2 regions of the Sphingomonas sp. LR60 genome follow, and region 2 is predicted to be linked to the other one. Evidence: riboswitches for the same ligand, from Rfam matches in the RefSeq annotation. Region 2 holds a riboswitch; the other holds the start of a gene.
The links. Region 2 has a riboswitch for glycine ahead of gcvT (glycine cleavage system aminomethyltransferase GcvT). Riboswitches for the same ligand answer to the same signal wherever they lie in the genome.

Region 1 (7,339 bases), 880 kb from region 2:
GCGGCCGTTCCGCTGGCCGGAGGCGATCTGGGCGGTGGCGGGGGCGGTGGCGCTGCTGTTGTTCGGGCTGGTGACGCCGGGCGACGCGCTGGGCGCGGTGGCGAAGGGTGGCGACGTCTATCTGTTCCTGATCGGCATGATGCTGTTGAGCGAGACCGCGCGCGAGCAGGGATTGTTCGACTGGGTTGCGGCGACCGCGGTCCGCCATGCCAAAGGTGCGCCGACGCGGCTGTTCCTGCTGGTCTATGCGACCGGCGTGGTGACGACCACCTTCCTGTCGAACGACGCGACGGCGGTGGTGCTGACCCCGGCGGTCTATGCCGCGGCGCGCAAGGCCAAGGCCGAGCCGCTGCCGTTGCTGTTCGCCTGCGCGCTGATCGCCAATGCGGCGAGCTTCGTGCTGCCGATCTCGAACCCCGCCAATCTGGTGCTGTACGGGGGCCGGATGCCGCCGCTCGGCGCGTGGTTCGCATCGTTCGCCTTACCGTCGGTGGCGGCGATCGTGGTGACGTTCTTTGCCCTGCGCTACGTCGAGCGCGCGCGGCTGCACGGCACGTGCGAGGCGGCGGTGACACGCGAACCGCTGACCGTGGCCGGCAAGGCGGCGCTGGCCGGGATCGCGGCGACGGCGGTGTTGTTGCTGATCGTCTCGGTGCTCGATCGCCCGCTGGGGTTGCCGACCTGCGTCGCCGGCGTCGCGACGATGCTGGGGGTGGCGGCGCTGGTGCGGCGATCGCCGCTCGCGACGATGCGATCGGTGTCGTGGAGCGTCCTGCCGCTGGTCGCGGGGCTGTTCGTGCTGGTCGAGGCGCTCGATCGCACCGGTGTGATCGCGTGGGTGGCCGAGGGGCTCCGCGGGATGGCGGCGGACCCGGTGCGCGGCGCGGCGTGGAGCGGGACGATCCTCGCCTTCGCGTCGAACCTGATGAACAATCTGCCCGCCGGGCTTGTCGCGAGCACCGCCGTGGCGCAGGCGCAGCCGCCGCGCGTGATCGTCGATGCGCTGCTGATCGGGGTCGATCTGGGGCCAAACCTGTCGATCACCGGGAGCCTCGCGACGATCCTGTGGTTGCAGGCGATCCGGCGCGAGGGCGAGGATGTCGGGTTCTGGCGGTTCCTGAAGGTGGGGGCGGTGACGATGCCGCCGGCGCTGGTCGCGGCGCTGGGGGTGCGGTTGTTAATCGGGTAAGCAAGCTGCCGTTCGTGCTGAGCTTGTCGAAGCACGTGCGTCCGGAACACGCCCTTCGACAAGCTCAGGGCGAACGGGGAATGAGGAACTCCCCACCCCAACCCCTCCCCCGAGGGGAGGGGCTTATTGCGTCAACGATGCGCGGTGCGCAGCTTGGCGACGCCGATGCTGTCCATCATCAGCTCGTATTGCGCAGGCGAGAAACCGGCGCGGAGGAAGCGCTTCAGCTCCTCGGTGGGTATCGTGTAGCCATAGTGCCAGCCGAGCACCGCGATGCGGCGCAGTGCCTCGAGCCGTTCGTCGGCGAGCATCCGGTTGTGCGGCGGCTTGAAGAGCACCGCCAGCGCGGTTGCGATGCGGCCGGGCCGGTCGAGCGACGACACGCGATCCTTGCGCGCCAGTGCGACGATCGACCATTCGAGGGCGCTGAGCCGCGCCGGCTCGTCGGTGGGCAGCGGATCGGCGCAGGGCGTGACGATCGTGGCGGGCAGCGGGGCGGTGGTGACAACCGAGCGATCGTCGTCGAGCATCAGATAGGCCATGGGCGAACTCCTTGGAAACGGACGGGCGCAGCCGTTCCCGACGTCGCAGACGACGGGTGGAAGCGCTGGCAGGTGGCAGTGAAAGAGCAAGCGGGTCGCGCCCGTCAGGACGCGCCGGTACGTACGAAATGACGAGAAACCATGTGGCGGCTCCTGCGGTGGGGAGGAACCTGCCGGCTCCTCATTCCATACCGTGTGGTATATAAACCGTCCGAACGCCCGTCAACGGCTTTGTGTACCGATCGGTAATTTATTTTTTCTCAGGAAGTCGGCCACATCGACAGCGCAATCGTCACCACGCCGTCGAGGTCGTCGCGCGTCGCGCCGGAGGTGGCGAGCACCGCCATCCCCTGCAGGATCGCGTAGAGGTAGAAAGCGAGCCCCTGCGGATCGAGGTCGTGGGGAAGGTCGCCGTCCTGCCGCGCCTGTTCGAAGCGCGCGACCAGCGCGGCGTTCGAGGATTGTCGGCGCTCCATGATGTGCGCCTTGATCGAATCGCCTTCCGCACCGCAGGCGGTGGCGCTGATCACGCCCATGCAGCCCTTGGGATCGCACGTGCTGGTCTGTGCCGCGACCGCGCCGCGCATGAAATGCTCCGCCACCCCGCGGGCGGTCAGCTGCTTCAGCGCTTCGCGGGTATAGGCCAGCTTTTCCGCCTCGTAGCGGTCGAGCGCCTGGTGGAAGAGCTGTTCCTTGTTGCCGAACGCGGCGTAGAGGCTGGGCTTGGTGATGCCCATCGCGGCGGTCAGATCCGCCATCGACGCGCCGTCATAGCCCTTTGCCCAGAACACGCCGAGCGCCGCGGTGAGCGCGGCGTCGGGGCAGAATTCGCGCGGACGCCCACGGGTAGGAGCAGGGGCGTCGGCGGTGATGATCGATTCCATAACGCCCGGTATATAATGATCCCGACCCGCGGCGTCGAGGGGCGCTTGACCGGCCCCCGATGCTCCCCGATACCGAGCGTGTCGATTTGGGAGAGACCGGGTGACGCCCGGCGCCGAAGGAGCAACCGCCCCGGAAACTCTCAGGCAGAAGGACCAGATCGACGACGGACATCTGGAGAGAGGCGCGGGACTTTTCCTCGCGTCCGCCGACGGGATAGCGATCTCAGGCGCAACGGACAGATGGGGCATGGCGACGTCGCTGCGGCGACCGGGGAGAGCACATGCACGTCGACACGACCCACCAGCCGCTCGATCGCTGCGCGACGCGCCCGATCAGCGTGGCCGAATTGTTCACGATCGGCATCGGGCCGTCCAGCTCGCATACCGTCGGGCCGATGCGCGCGGCGTTCGACTTCGCGCAGCGCGCGATCGGGCTGGAGCAGGACGTGGTCGGCGTCCGCTGCGACCTGTACGGCTCGCTGGCGCTGACCGGGCGCGGCCATGCAACCGACACGGCGGCGATCCTCGGACTGGCGGGGTGGGAGCCCGAGCGCGTCGATCCCGATGAAGCGCCCGCGGTGCTGGAGACGATCCGCGAGACCTCGCGATTGCGGCTGGCGGGGGAGCGCACGATCCCGTTCGCGGAGGCGGCGGACCTCGTCTTCCACCCGCGCGACTTCCTGCCCGAACATCCCAACGGCATCAGCTTCACCGCGCGGCTGGCGGACGGGACCGGCTATGCCGAGACCTATTTCTCGATCGGCGGCGGCGCGATCCTGCGCAAGGGCGCGCCGGTCGCGGCGGAGAATGTCGCGGTGCGCCACCCGTTCTCGTCGAGCGCCGAGTTGCTGGCGCTAGGCGATGCGACGGGGCTGACGATCGCGCAACTGGTGCGCGCCAACGAGGAAGCGTGGCGCAGCGGCGCGGAGGCGGACGCGTTCCTCGACGCGGTGCACGCGGCGATGAACGCCTGTATCGATCGCGGGATCGCGCAGGACGGGCTGCTGCCGGGCGGGTTGAAGGTGCGACGGCGCGCGCGTGCGCTGGAGCAGGCGCTGACCGGCAACACGCCGGGTCGAAACCCGGCGGAAGTGTTCGAATGGGTCAGCCTGTGGGCGTTGGCGGTCAACGAGGAGAATGCCGCGGGCGGACGCGTCGTTACCGCACCGACCAATGGCGCCGCGGGGGTGCTGCCGGCGGTGCTGCGCTTCTACGAGACGTTGGTCGCGCAGACCAAGCCCGCGCCGGTGCGGCAGCAGGGCGTGCGCTGCTTCCTCTACACCGCGGCGGCGATCGGGATGCTCTACAAGAAGCGTGCGTCGATCTCGGCGGCCGAGATGGGGTGTCAGGGCGAGGTCGGCGTCGCCTGTTCGATGGCCGCCGGTGCACTGGCGGCGGTGCTGGGGGGCAGCAACCGCCAGATCGAGAATGCCGCCGAGATCGGGATGGAGCATAACCTGGGGCTCACCTGCGACCCGATCGGCGGGCTGGTGCAGATCCCGTGTATCGAGCGCAATACGATGGGCGCGGTCAAGGCGATCAACGCCGCCTATCTGGCGCTGCGCGGCGACGGCAGCCATGTCGTCAGCCTCGACGCGGTGATCGAAACGATGCGCCAGACCGGCGAGGACATGCGCACGCAGTATAAGGAAACCAGCCTCGGCGGACTCGCTGTGAACGTCGTCGAATGCTGATCGGTACGGAGTCGCGCGGACGTGGTTAACTGGTCGTTTACGGGTCAGTGAGTTAGGCGAAGACGGTTGTAGTCGGGGCGACTTCATGCCTAATCCGTGTTTAAGGACCCGAATGCGATCACGACCCGTGCGCGGTCCTGTTCGGGTAAGGCCACCGAACCGGACCGGAGCTGCACGTGAATCCCGACCTGCCTGCCGCCTTGCTCGATTATCTGCGCCCGTCGCGGGTCGCGCTTGCGATCGCGTCGGCGGAGGGCGACAATCATCTGCTGGCGGTCAGCGACCGGTTCTTCGCGCTGACCGGCTACGACCCCGATGAATTGATCGGGCGGAATTGCCGCTTGCTCCAGAAAACGGCCGCCAACGAGGAGCCGCGCGCGCGGTTGCGCGAGTTCCTCGGCAATCCGGCGCAGGAGAATGTCCGCACGCTGATCGTCAACTTCCGCAAGGACGGGACGCCGTTCGTCAACCTGCTGTATATGTCGAGGCTGCGCTCGATGGGCGGCAAGCCCAGCTATATCTTCGCGTCGCAATTCGACGTCAGCCGTTCGCAGCCCGATCTGCTGAGCGATTACGATCAGGAACTCGGGCAGACGCTGCGGCGGATGACCCCGATCGCGAGCGAGGCCGGGATTGTCGTCGAGGGGACGTTGCTGACGATCGCCAACAGCGCGGCGACGGTGGCGCAGGCCAAGATGATGCTGGCCGCACTGGAGTCCGAGGAAAGTGCCTAACGACGGGGCGTCCGACCGGGCGTCTCCCGAGGCCGGACAAGGCGTGCCGGTGGTCGGAATCGGCGCGTCGGCGGGCGGGCTGGAGGCGTTGCGCGAGATGCTCGCCCCCGCGCAACGTCCGACCGGGCTGGCGTTCGTGGTAGTCCAGCACCTCGACCCCAATCACGAGAGCATGTTGGCGGAATTGCTGGACCGCGCGACCAGTTTGCGCGTGTTGCAGAGCGGCGGCGGCGAGCGGATCGAGGCCGATACCGTCTATATCATCCCGCCCGGGCGCGGGCTGGCGATCCGCAACGGCGTGCTGGAACTGACCGACTTCGCGCAACCGCGCGGGATGCGGCGGCCGATCGACGATTTCTTCCAGTCGCTGGCGGGCGACCAGCAAGCGAATGCCGCGTGCGTGATCCTGTCGGGCACCGGCGCCGACGGCACCACCGGGCTGCGCGCGATCAAGGAAAACGGTGGCGTCGGTGTCGTCCAGCAGCCGGAGAGCGCCCGCTACGACGGGATGCCGCTGTCGGCGGTCGGCACCGGGCTGATCGACTTCATCAAGGCGCCGGGCGAGATCCTGAAATGCCTGCAGGCGTTCTTCCAGCGTCGCAATATCGATCCGGGCGAGATGGAGGCCGGGGTCGTCGCGGATCATGTCGACGATCTGTGCCGCGTGCTGCGCACCGCGGTGGGTCACGATTTCTCGGGCTACAAGCGCTCGACGCTGATCCGCCGTGTCGAGCGGCGGATGCACGTGCTGGGGATCAACAACGGGCGAGACTATCTGGCGCGGGTGCGCGGCGATTCAGCCGAATGCTCGGCGCTGTTCCGCGATCTGCTCATCAACGTCACGCGCTTTTTCCGTGATGCCCATGCGTTCGAGACGCTGCGCAAGCAGGTGATCGAGCCGTTGCTGATCGGGCGCACCAACCATGACGATCTGCGCGTCTGGGTGCCCGGCTGCTCGAGCGGCGAGGAAGCCTATACGATCGCGATGCTGTTCGCGGAGGCGGCGCGCAAGGCCGACGTGCCGTTGGCGGTGCAGATCTTCGCGACCGACATCGACGAGCAGATGCTGGCGATCGCGCGCGAGGGTAGCTATCCCGCGGCGGCGTTGGCTGATCTGCCCCCCGAATTGCGGGAGCGTTACACCGTTCCCCATGCCGAGCGGTTCACGATCACGGGCCAGATCCGCGACATGATCCGCTTTTCGAGCCACAGCCTGGTCAAGGACCCGCCCTTCTCGCGCGTCGATCTGGTGTCGTGCCGCAACCTGCTGATCTATTTCGACGACCGATTGCAGCAATCGGTGATGCCGCTGTTCCATTACACGCTGCGTCCCGGTGGGTTCCTGTTCCTGGGACCGTCGGAGAGCATCGGGCGGTTCGAACATCTGTTCACCGTGGTGGACCAGCACGCGCGTCTGTTCGAACGCGCGCCGGGCGCGCCGAGCTATCCGATCGACCTGCCCGGCAGTGCGCGCGCGATCGGTCCGCGGCGGGAGCGCGAGAGCCGCGGCGACTCCGCGTCGCTGACCGCGGAGAGCGTCGCGGTCCGCCGGATCGTGGATCGCTACGCACCGGCCAGCCTGATCGTCGATCAGGACGGCGGCATCATCGCCGCCTATGGCAAGCTGAGCCGCTATCTCGAGTTTCCGGTGACGCGCACCGGCGGGAGCAGCGCGATCAATCTGGCGCGTGCCGGCTTGCGCACCGTGATCGGTCCGCTGCTCCGGCAGGCGCGCGACGAGCGGCGGCGCGTGGTGGCGCGCGATGTGGACGTCGAAACCGATTACGGCATCCAGCCGGTCGAGGTGATCTGCGACCCGCTTGGCGACGGCACTTTGTTGTTCGTGTTCCGCGACAGTGGTGCGTTCCGGCCGTCCGATCAGAATGAGCTGACCGATCTTTCCGCGGGCGGCGACCATCTGGAGGCGATCGAGGACGAGTTGCGGCTGACGCGGCATCGGCTGCGCTCGGCGATCGAGGAACTGGAGACCGCGAACGAGGAGCTGAAAAGCTCCAATGAAGAAATGATGTCGATGAACGAGGAGCTTCAATCGACGAACGAGGAATTGTCGACCGTCAACGACGAGCTGAAGAGCAAGGTCGAACAATTGACGGTCGCGCTGTCCGACCTGCGCAATTTCCACCAGTCGACTGAATTGGCGGTGGTGGTGCTCGACGCCCGGCTGAACGTGCGAACCTATACCGAGGCGGCGGTGTCGATCTTCCCGCTGCAGCCCGCCGACCGCGGACGTCCGCTGAGCGACGTCGCGAGCCGGCTGCGCGGCAGCGAATATATG
Region 2 (7,339 bases):
CACGGTCCATATAGCGCCAGTGCGTCACCCTAGCAAGCACCTAGGCCAAGGTAGCGGAACAATGGCGTAAGCACGGGTTTGTTTGATGAAATCGACATGAAAAGGAGAAAAGGGTTGCTGTACCGTATCGCCTTCGCCGCCGTCGCGCTGAGCGCTGCCGCGGCTTGCAACGGTGAGGATTCGGCGGCGGTGCAGCCGATCGCGGACGCCCCGGTCGCGCCCGCGCCCCAGCCCGCCCCGACGCCGAGCCCGTCGCCTTCGCCAAGCGGCACGCCGATCGCCGGCACTCCCTTCGCACGCGCGGTCATCGCCGACTTCGACGCTCCCTGGGCGATGACGTTCCTTCCCGATCGGCGGATGCTCGTCACCGAGAAGAAGGGCGAAATGGTGCTCGTCACCGCCGATGGCGCGTCCAAGCGGACGATCGCGACGATCGACGTCGATTCTGCCGGGCAGGGCGGATTGATGGACGTGGTGCTCGCCCCCGATTTCGCGAGCAGCAAGCGCGTCTATTTCAGCTATTCGGCGGCCGGGCGGGGCGGAAAGGGCGTGGTGCTCGCGCGCGGTGTCCTGTCAGGCGAGGCGGGTGCGGAGCGGCTGGCGTCGATCGAGACGCTGTACCGCGCCACGCCGCTGGTGACGGGTGACGGCCATTATTCGGGGCGCATCGCCTTCTCGCCCGATGGCCAATATCTGTTCTTCACCAACGGCGACCGGCAGAAGTTCACGCCGGCGCAGGACAAGAGCGGTTCGCTCGGCAAGGTGCTGCGGCTCACGCCAGACGGCAAGCCGGCGGCGAACAACCCGCTGGCGGCACAGGGCTTCCTTCCCGAGGTGTGGAGCTATGGTCACCGCAACCTGCTCGGCCTCGCCTTCGATCCGCAGGGAAATCTCTGGCAACAGGAGATGGGGCCAAAGGGTGGGGACGAGCTGAACCTCGTGCTGTCCGGACGCAATTATGGCTGGCCGAACGCCTCGAACGGCTCGAACTACGACGGCAGCGACATCCCCGATCACGCGCCCGGCGACGGCTATGAAGCGCCCAAGGTGTGGTGGAATCCGGTGATCTCGCCCGGCGGGCTGATGATCTATTCGGGGGATCTGTTCCCGCAATTTAAGGGCGATGCGTTCATCGGCGGGTTGTCGTCGCAGTCGCTGGTGCGCGTCGACCTCAACGGAACGAACGCGAGCAAGGGCGACCAATGGTCGATGGGCGCGCGGATCCGCGAGGTCGAGCAGGGGCCGGACGGCGCGATCTACGTGCTGGAGGACGGTGGCGACTCGCAGGGGCGGTTGCTGCGGCTGACGCCGGCGGCGTGAACCGTCGCAAGCCTGCTTGCTAGCAGAAGAAGCGGGATTCCGGATCAAGTCTTGGATGACGATAGTGGTGCAGGTGACTGTCCCACCGCATCGTCGCCCCTGCGCAGGCAGGGGCCCATGTCTGTCGAGTGTCGCACAGAGGCTGACACATTCGCCGAGCCTTGTGTGTCAAACGCTCAGCGCCTCCACTAACGGACATAAGCTCCTGCCTACACAGGAACGATCGCGGCCTTCTCAAACGATCGCAGCACTTGACGCTGCACCGCAGCATCGCCAGCTATGCGGTTCACCAGAAAAGTCGAAAACGGGGAATTCGCATGGCCACCGCCATCGCCGACGTGCGCAATGCACCCGTCGGCTTGATCCATTTGTCGCTCGCGGTCGGCGGGTTCGCGATCGGCACGACCGAATTCGCGACGATGAGCCTGCTGCCCGACATGGCGCGCGATCTCGGTGTCGACGCCCCGACCGCGGGGCATGTCATCAGCGCTTATGCATTGGGAGTGGTGGTCGGGGCGCCGTTGCTCGCGGTACTCGGCGCGCGGATGGCGCGGCGGCATCTGCTGATCGCGCTCATGACCTTGTTCGCGCTCGGCAATGGCCTGTCGGCACTCGCGCCCACCTATGGCTGGATGATGCTGTTCCGCTTCATGGCCGGGCTTCCGCACGGTGCGTATTTCGGCATCGCGATGCTCGTCGCGGCGTCGCTCGTCGATGCGGGCAAGCGGACGCAGGCGGTAGCGCGCGTCATGCTGGGGCTGACGGTCGCGACGATCGTCGGTGTGCCGCTGGCCAATTTCATGGGGCAATTGCTCGGCTGGCGGTCGTGCTTCATCGTCGTCGCGGGGCTGGCGGCACTCACCGCCGGGCTGGTCGCCTTCTTCGCGCCGCGCGACCGCGGCGATCCGCAGGCAAGTCCGCTATCGGAACTGCGGGCGCTCAAGCGGCCGCAGGTGTGGCTGACGCTCGGGATCGGCGCGATCGGCTTCGGGGGGCTGTTTGCGGTCTACACCTATCTGGCGGACACGATGGCCGATGTGACGCACGTCGGCCCGCGCATGGTGCCGTTCGCGCTGGCGGCCTTCGGCGTCGGCATGACCGCTGGAAATCTGATCGTTCCGAAATTTGCCGACCGCGCGTTGCTGCCGACCGCGGCCGTCGTGCTGTTGTGGAGCATCGCCGCGCTGCTGCTCTGGCCGTTGGCGGCGCAACATTTCGCGACCGTGCTGGTGGCGATGGTGGCGATCGGGATCGGCGGATCGCTCGGCACCGTGCTCCAGACCCGGCTGATGGACGTGGCGGGCGATGCGCAGGCGCTTGCGGCCGCCCTGAACCATTCGGCCTTCAACACCGCCAATGCGCTGGGGCCGTGGCTGGGCGGAATGGCGATCGCCGCCGGTTGGGGCTGGACGTCGACGGGTCCGGTCGGGGCAGCGCTCGCGGTGGCCGGGCTGGCGGTGCTGGCCGTGTCCTGGGCCGTGGACCGCCGCGTCGCTACATGACGATGCCCGGCTTCGCCTCCGCGATCGCCGCCAGCACCATCCGCTCCCATACCGCGACATCGCCCGCCGCCGCCATTGCCAGGCTTGGCGCACGCATCGTGTGCAGCACCGCGATCGCATCGTCGCGGTGATCCTTCCATTGCGCATCGACCAGCGCGCTGGGCGACTCGACGGTACCGTGACCATTGGCGCTCAGGTGCTGCGCGGCCAATACCCGTGCGATCCGCTCCACGACCGGGGAGGTGGCAGTGTCCATTGGCGATCTCCTTCTCCTGCACGATGAACGTGCCCCGCGCGTAACGGCTCCACTGAGCGATTGACTCCCGCTCCGGCGGGCGTAGACGGCAATGCAGTCGATGCCGCGCAAGGGGCATGGGCCAGCGCGGGAGAGCGCGGCCGGCCTTCCAGGTCACCAGCCGCCGCCGAAGGAGCAACCACCCCGGAATCTCTCAGGCAGCAGGGACCGCGCCGGCCGATCGACACTCTGGAAAGCGGTATGTGGGCTTTTGCCTGCACGCCCACCGAAGGGGTAACTCGGCGCGCCCGAGGAAAGCTCTCAGGTTCCGTGACAGAGGGGGACATTCGGATCGCCAGCGGGCTTAGGCTCCGTCTGCGACCGGCCTCTTGTGACGGAAGACCGAGAACGATGAGCGACGCCCCCGTTCAATCCGAAGACGATGGTTTCGAGCCGCTCGAAATCCTGACGCTCCCGCTCGACGCCTGGCATCGTGCGAAGGGCGGCCGGATGGTCGAGTTCGCCGGCTATCACATGCCCGTCCAGTACGAAGGCATCATGGCCGAGCACCTCTGGACGCGCGAGAATGCCGGGCTGTTCGACGTCAGCCACATGGGCCAGCTGTCGATCACCGGCGACAACGTTGCGACCGCACTGGAGTCCTTGATGCCCGCAGCGATCACCGATGCGCCGCTCAACAAGGCGCGCTACTCGCTGCTCCTCAATGACGAGGGCGGGGTGCTCGACGACCTGATGCTGACGCCGCAAGCCGCGGATCGCATCTACATGGTCGTCAACGGCGCAACCAAATATGACGATGTCGCGCACATGATCGAGCATCTGCCCGACGACGTGACGCTCAACATGATGGAAGATCATGCGCTGCTGGCGGTGCAGGGCCCGAAGGCGGTCGAGGCGGTCGCGCGGCTGGTGCCCGGCGTCGCGGCGCTGACCTTCATGCAGGCGGGCGCGTTCGAGTGGAACGGCCATGAACTCTGGGTCAGCCGCTCGGGCTATACCGGCGAGGACGGCGTCGAGATGTCGGTGCCCGCCGAGGCCGCCGAAGCCTTCGCCGATGCGCTGGTCGCCCAGCCGGAGATCAAGCCGATCGGCCTCGGCGCACGCGACTCGCTGCGGCTGGAGGCGGGATTGCCGCTCTACGGCCATGACCTCGATCCCGCGATCACGCCGGTTCAGGCCGATCTCGGCTTCGCCCTGTTCAAGCGCCGCCGCGAGGCCGGTGATTTCCCCGGTGCCGCGCGCATCCTCGCCGAGCGCGAGAACGGCCCCGCCACCAAGCGCGTTGGCCTGCTGGTCGATGGGCGTCAACCGGTCCGCGAGGGCGCCGATGTCGTCGATGCCTCGAGCGCGGTCGTCGGCCGCGTCACCAGCGGCGGCTTCGCGCCCACGGTCGGCGCGCCGATCGCGATGGCCTATGTCCCGCTCGCCGATGCCGTCCCTGGCACCGTCGTCACCTTGTCACAGCGGGGCAAGGCGCATCGCGCCACCGTCACCGCCATGCCGTTCGTTCCCCACCGCTACTTCCGAGGAGTGAAGTAAAGATGAGCCGTTATTTCACCGAGGACCATGAGTGGATCGATGTCGATGGCGACATCGGCACGGTCGGCATCAGCGACTATGCGCAGAGCCAGCTGGGCGACATCGTGTTCGTCGAGGTGCCCGATGCGGGCCGTTCGCTCGGCAAGGGAGACGAGGCCGCGGTCGTCGAGAGCGTGAAGGCCGCGTCGGACGTCTATTCGCCCGTCTCCGGCAATGTGCTGGAAGGCAATCCGGCGCTGACCGACGAGCCGGCGCTGGTGAACAGCGATCCCGAAGGCGAGGGCTGGTTCTTCAAGATCACGCTGTCGGATGCCTCCGAGCTCGACGCGCTGATGGACGAAACCGCCTACGCGGCCTTCGTCGCGAAGCTCTGACGACAAGAAGCCCCCTCCCTTTCAAGGGAGGGGGTTGGGGGTGGGTGGTGTGCTCATATGCGGCCAGTGCCGTGCGACGCCGATCCCGTACCCCCGGACGCTGACCCTCCCCGACCCCTCCCTGTCAGGGAGGGGGAGTTTTTTGACCATGCGCTACCTGCCCCTTACCCCCACCGACCGCCACGACATGCTGGCCATGATCGGCGCATCGTCGATCGACGAGCTGTTCGCCGACGTTCCCGAAGCGGCGCGGCTCGATGGCCCGATCCACGACCTGCCGATGCACGCCAGCGAGCTGTCGGTCGAGCGCCACATGTCGGCGCTCGCACGTCAGAACACGGTCGCCGGCGAAGTGCCGTTCTTCCTGGGGGCCGGGGCCTATCGCCATCACGTCCCCGCCAGCGTCGATCACCTGATCCAGCGCGGCGAGTTCCTGACCGCCTATACGCCATATCAGCCGGAGATCGCGCAGGGCACGCTCCAGATGCTGTTCGAGTTCCAGACGCAGGTCGCCGCGCTGCTCGGCACCGATGTCGCGAACGCCAGCATGTACGACGGCTCGACCGCGTGTTGGGAAGCGATCGGCATGGCACGCCGGATCACGCGGCGGGGCAAGGCGATCCTTTCGGGCGGGCTGCATCCGCATTACGTCTCGGTCGCCAAGACGATGGCGAAGTACACCGGCGACGTGCTCGACACCACGCTGCCGGTGCTGGGGGCGGAGACCGATCTCGACGCGCTGATCGGCAAGATCGACGACGACACCTCCTGCGTCGTCGTCCAATATCCGGATATCCTCGGCCGCATCGCCGATCTGACCCCGCTGGCCGATGCCTGCCATGCGAACAAGGCGTTGCTGATCGCGGTCGTCACCGAGCCTGTGGCGCTGGGCGCGCTGCGTTCCCCGGGCGAGATGGATGCCGATATCGTTGTCGGTGAGGGCCAGTCGCTCGGCGTCGGCCTCCAGTTCGGCGGTCCCTATGTCGGGCTGTTCGGCTGCAAGGAAAAATACGTTCGCCAGATGCCGGGCCGGTTGTGCGGGCAGACGGTGGATGCCGAGGGGCGGCGCGGCTTTGTGCTGACACTGTCGACCCGCGAGCAGCATATCCGCCGCGAGAAGGCGACCAGCAACATCTGCACCAACTCCGGGCTGTGTGCGCTGGCCTTTTCGATCCACATGACCCTGCTGGGCGAGGCGGGTCTGCGGCAATTGGCAGCGCTCAACCACGCCGGTGCGTGTCGTGCCGCCGACCGGCTGGCGAAGGTGCCGGGCGTGAAGGTCGTCAACGACACCTTCTTCAACGAATTCACGATCGACATCGGGCAGGAGGCGCGCCCGGTCGTGCGTGCGCTGGCCGACAAGGGCGTGCTGGCGGGCGTATCGCTCGGGCGGCTCTATCCGGGCGAGGATGCGCTCGCCAACGGGCTGATCGTCGCCGTCACCGAGACCGCGACCGACGAGGACATCGAGGCGCTGGCGACCGCGCTTCAGGAGGCACTGGCATGAGCATCAACGCAAGCGGCTGGAAGCCGACCGCACCCGTCAAGGGCGAGGGCGCGGCCCCGACCTTCACCGGCAACAAGGCATTGATGCTCGAAGAGCCGCTGATCTTCGAGATCGGCTCGACCGAGACGACCGGCGTCGATTTCGCCAATGGCGACGTCGCGGGTTCGCGGCTGGGCGACCTGACCCGCAAGAGCGCGATCGGCCTGCCCGGCCTGTCGGAGCAGGAGACGGTGCGCCACTACACCCGCCTCAGCCGGCAAAATTACGCGATCGACCTCGGGCTGTTCCCGCTCGGCTCGTGCACGATGAAGCACAATCCCCGCCTGAACGAGAAGGTCGCGCGGATGCCGGGCTTTGCCGACGTCCACCCGCTCCAGCCGGTCGATACCGTGCAGGGCGCGCTCGGCGTCATCAACGAACTGGCGGTGTGGCTGATCAAGCTGACCGGTATGTACGGTGTCGCGATGAGCCCGAAGGCGGGCGCACATGGCGAATTGTGCGGCATCCTCTGCATCAAGGCGGCGCTGGAGAAGCGCGGCGAGGGGCACCGCAAGGTCGTGCTGGTCCCCGAGAGCGCACACGGCACCAACCCGGCGACCGCGGCCTTCGCGGGCTTCACGGTCGAGGACATCCCCGCCACCGCCGACGGTCGCGTCGATACCGCGGCGCTGAAGGCGCGGCTGGGGCCGGACGTCGCGGCGGTGATGATCACCAACCCGAACACCTGCGGGCTGTTCGAGCGCGATCTCAAGGAGATCAGCGACGCGGTCCATGCCGCGGGCGGCTATGTCTATTGCGACGGCGCGAACTTCAACGCGATCGTCGGGCGCGTGCGGCCGGG

Region 1: it holds a riboswitch for glycine, as region 2 does, so the genes downstream of both, QP166_RS02665 (L-serine ammonia-lyase) here and gcvT (glycine cleavage system aminomethyltransferase GcvT) in region 2, are expected to answer to the same signal.

The regions. Positions count from the first base shown of each region.
Region 1 is NZ_JASPFK010000001.1:559,645-566,983, forward strand. Features, by position in the region: gene QP166_RS02650 (arsenic transporter) at 1-1,189, shown strand, start outside; gene QP166_RS02655 (hypothetical protein) at 1,321-1,731, opposite strand; gene QP166_RS02660 (TetR/AcrR family transcriptional regulator) at 1,992-2,615, opposite strand; glycine riboswitch at 2,693-2,781, shown strand; gene QP166_RS02665 (L-serine ammonia-lyase) at 2,897-4,309, shown strand; gene QP166_RS02670 (PAS domain-containing protein) at 4,486-5,043, shown strand; gene QP166_RS02675 (CheR family methyltransferase) at 5,036-7,339, shown strand, end outside.
Region 2 is NZ_JASPFK010000001.1:1,437,411-1,444,749, forward strand. Features, by position in the region: gene QP166_RS06565 (PQQ-dependent sugar dehydrogenase) at 115-1,320, shown strand; gene QP166_RS06570 (MFS transporter) at 1,638-2,822, shown strand; gene QP166_RS06575 (hypothetical protein) at 2,815-3,078, opposite strand; glycine riboswitch at 3,196-3,298, shown strand; glycine riboswitch at 3,299-3,404, shown strand; gene gcvT (glycine cleavage system aminomethyltransferase GcvT) at 3,469-4,617, shown strand; gene gcvH (glycine cleavage system protein GcvH) at 4,620-4,991, shown strand; gene gcvPA (aminomethyl-transferring glycine dehydrogenase subunit GcvPA) at 5,140-6,498, shown strand; gene gcvPB (aminomethyl-transferring glycine dehydrogenase subunit GcvPB) at 6,495-7,339, shown strand, end outside.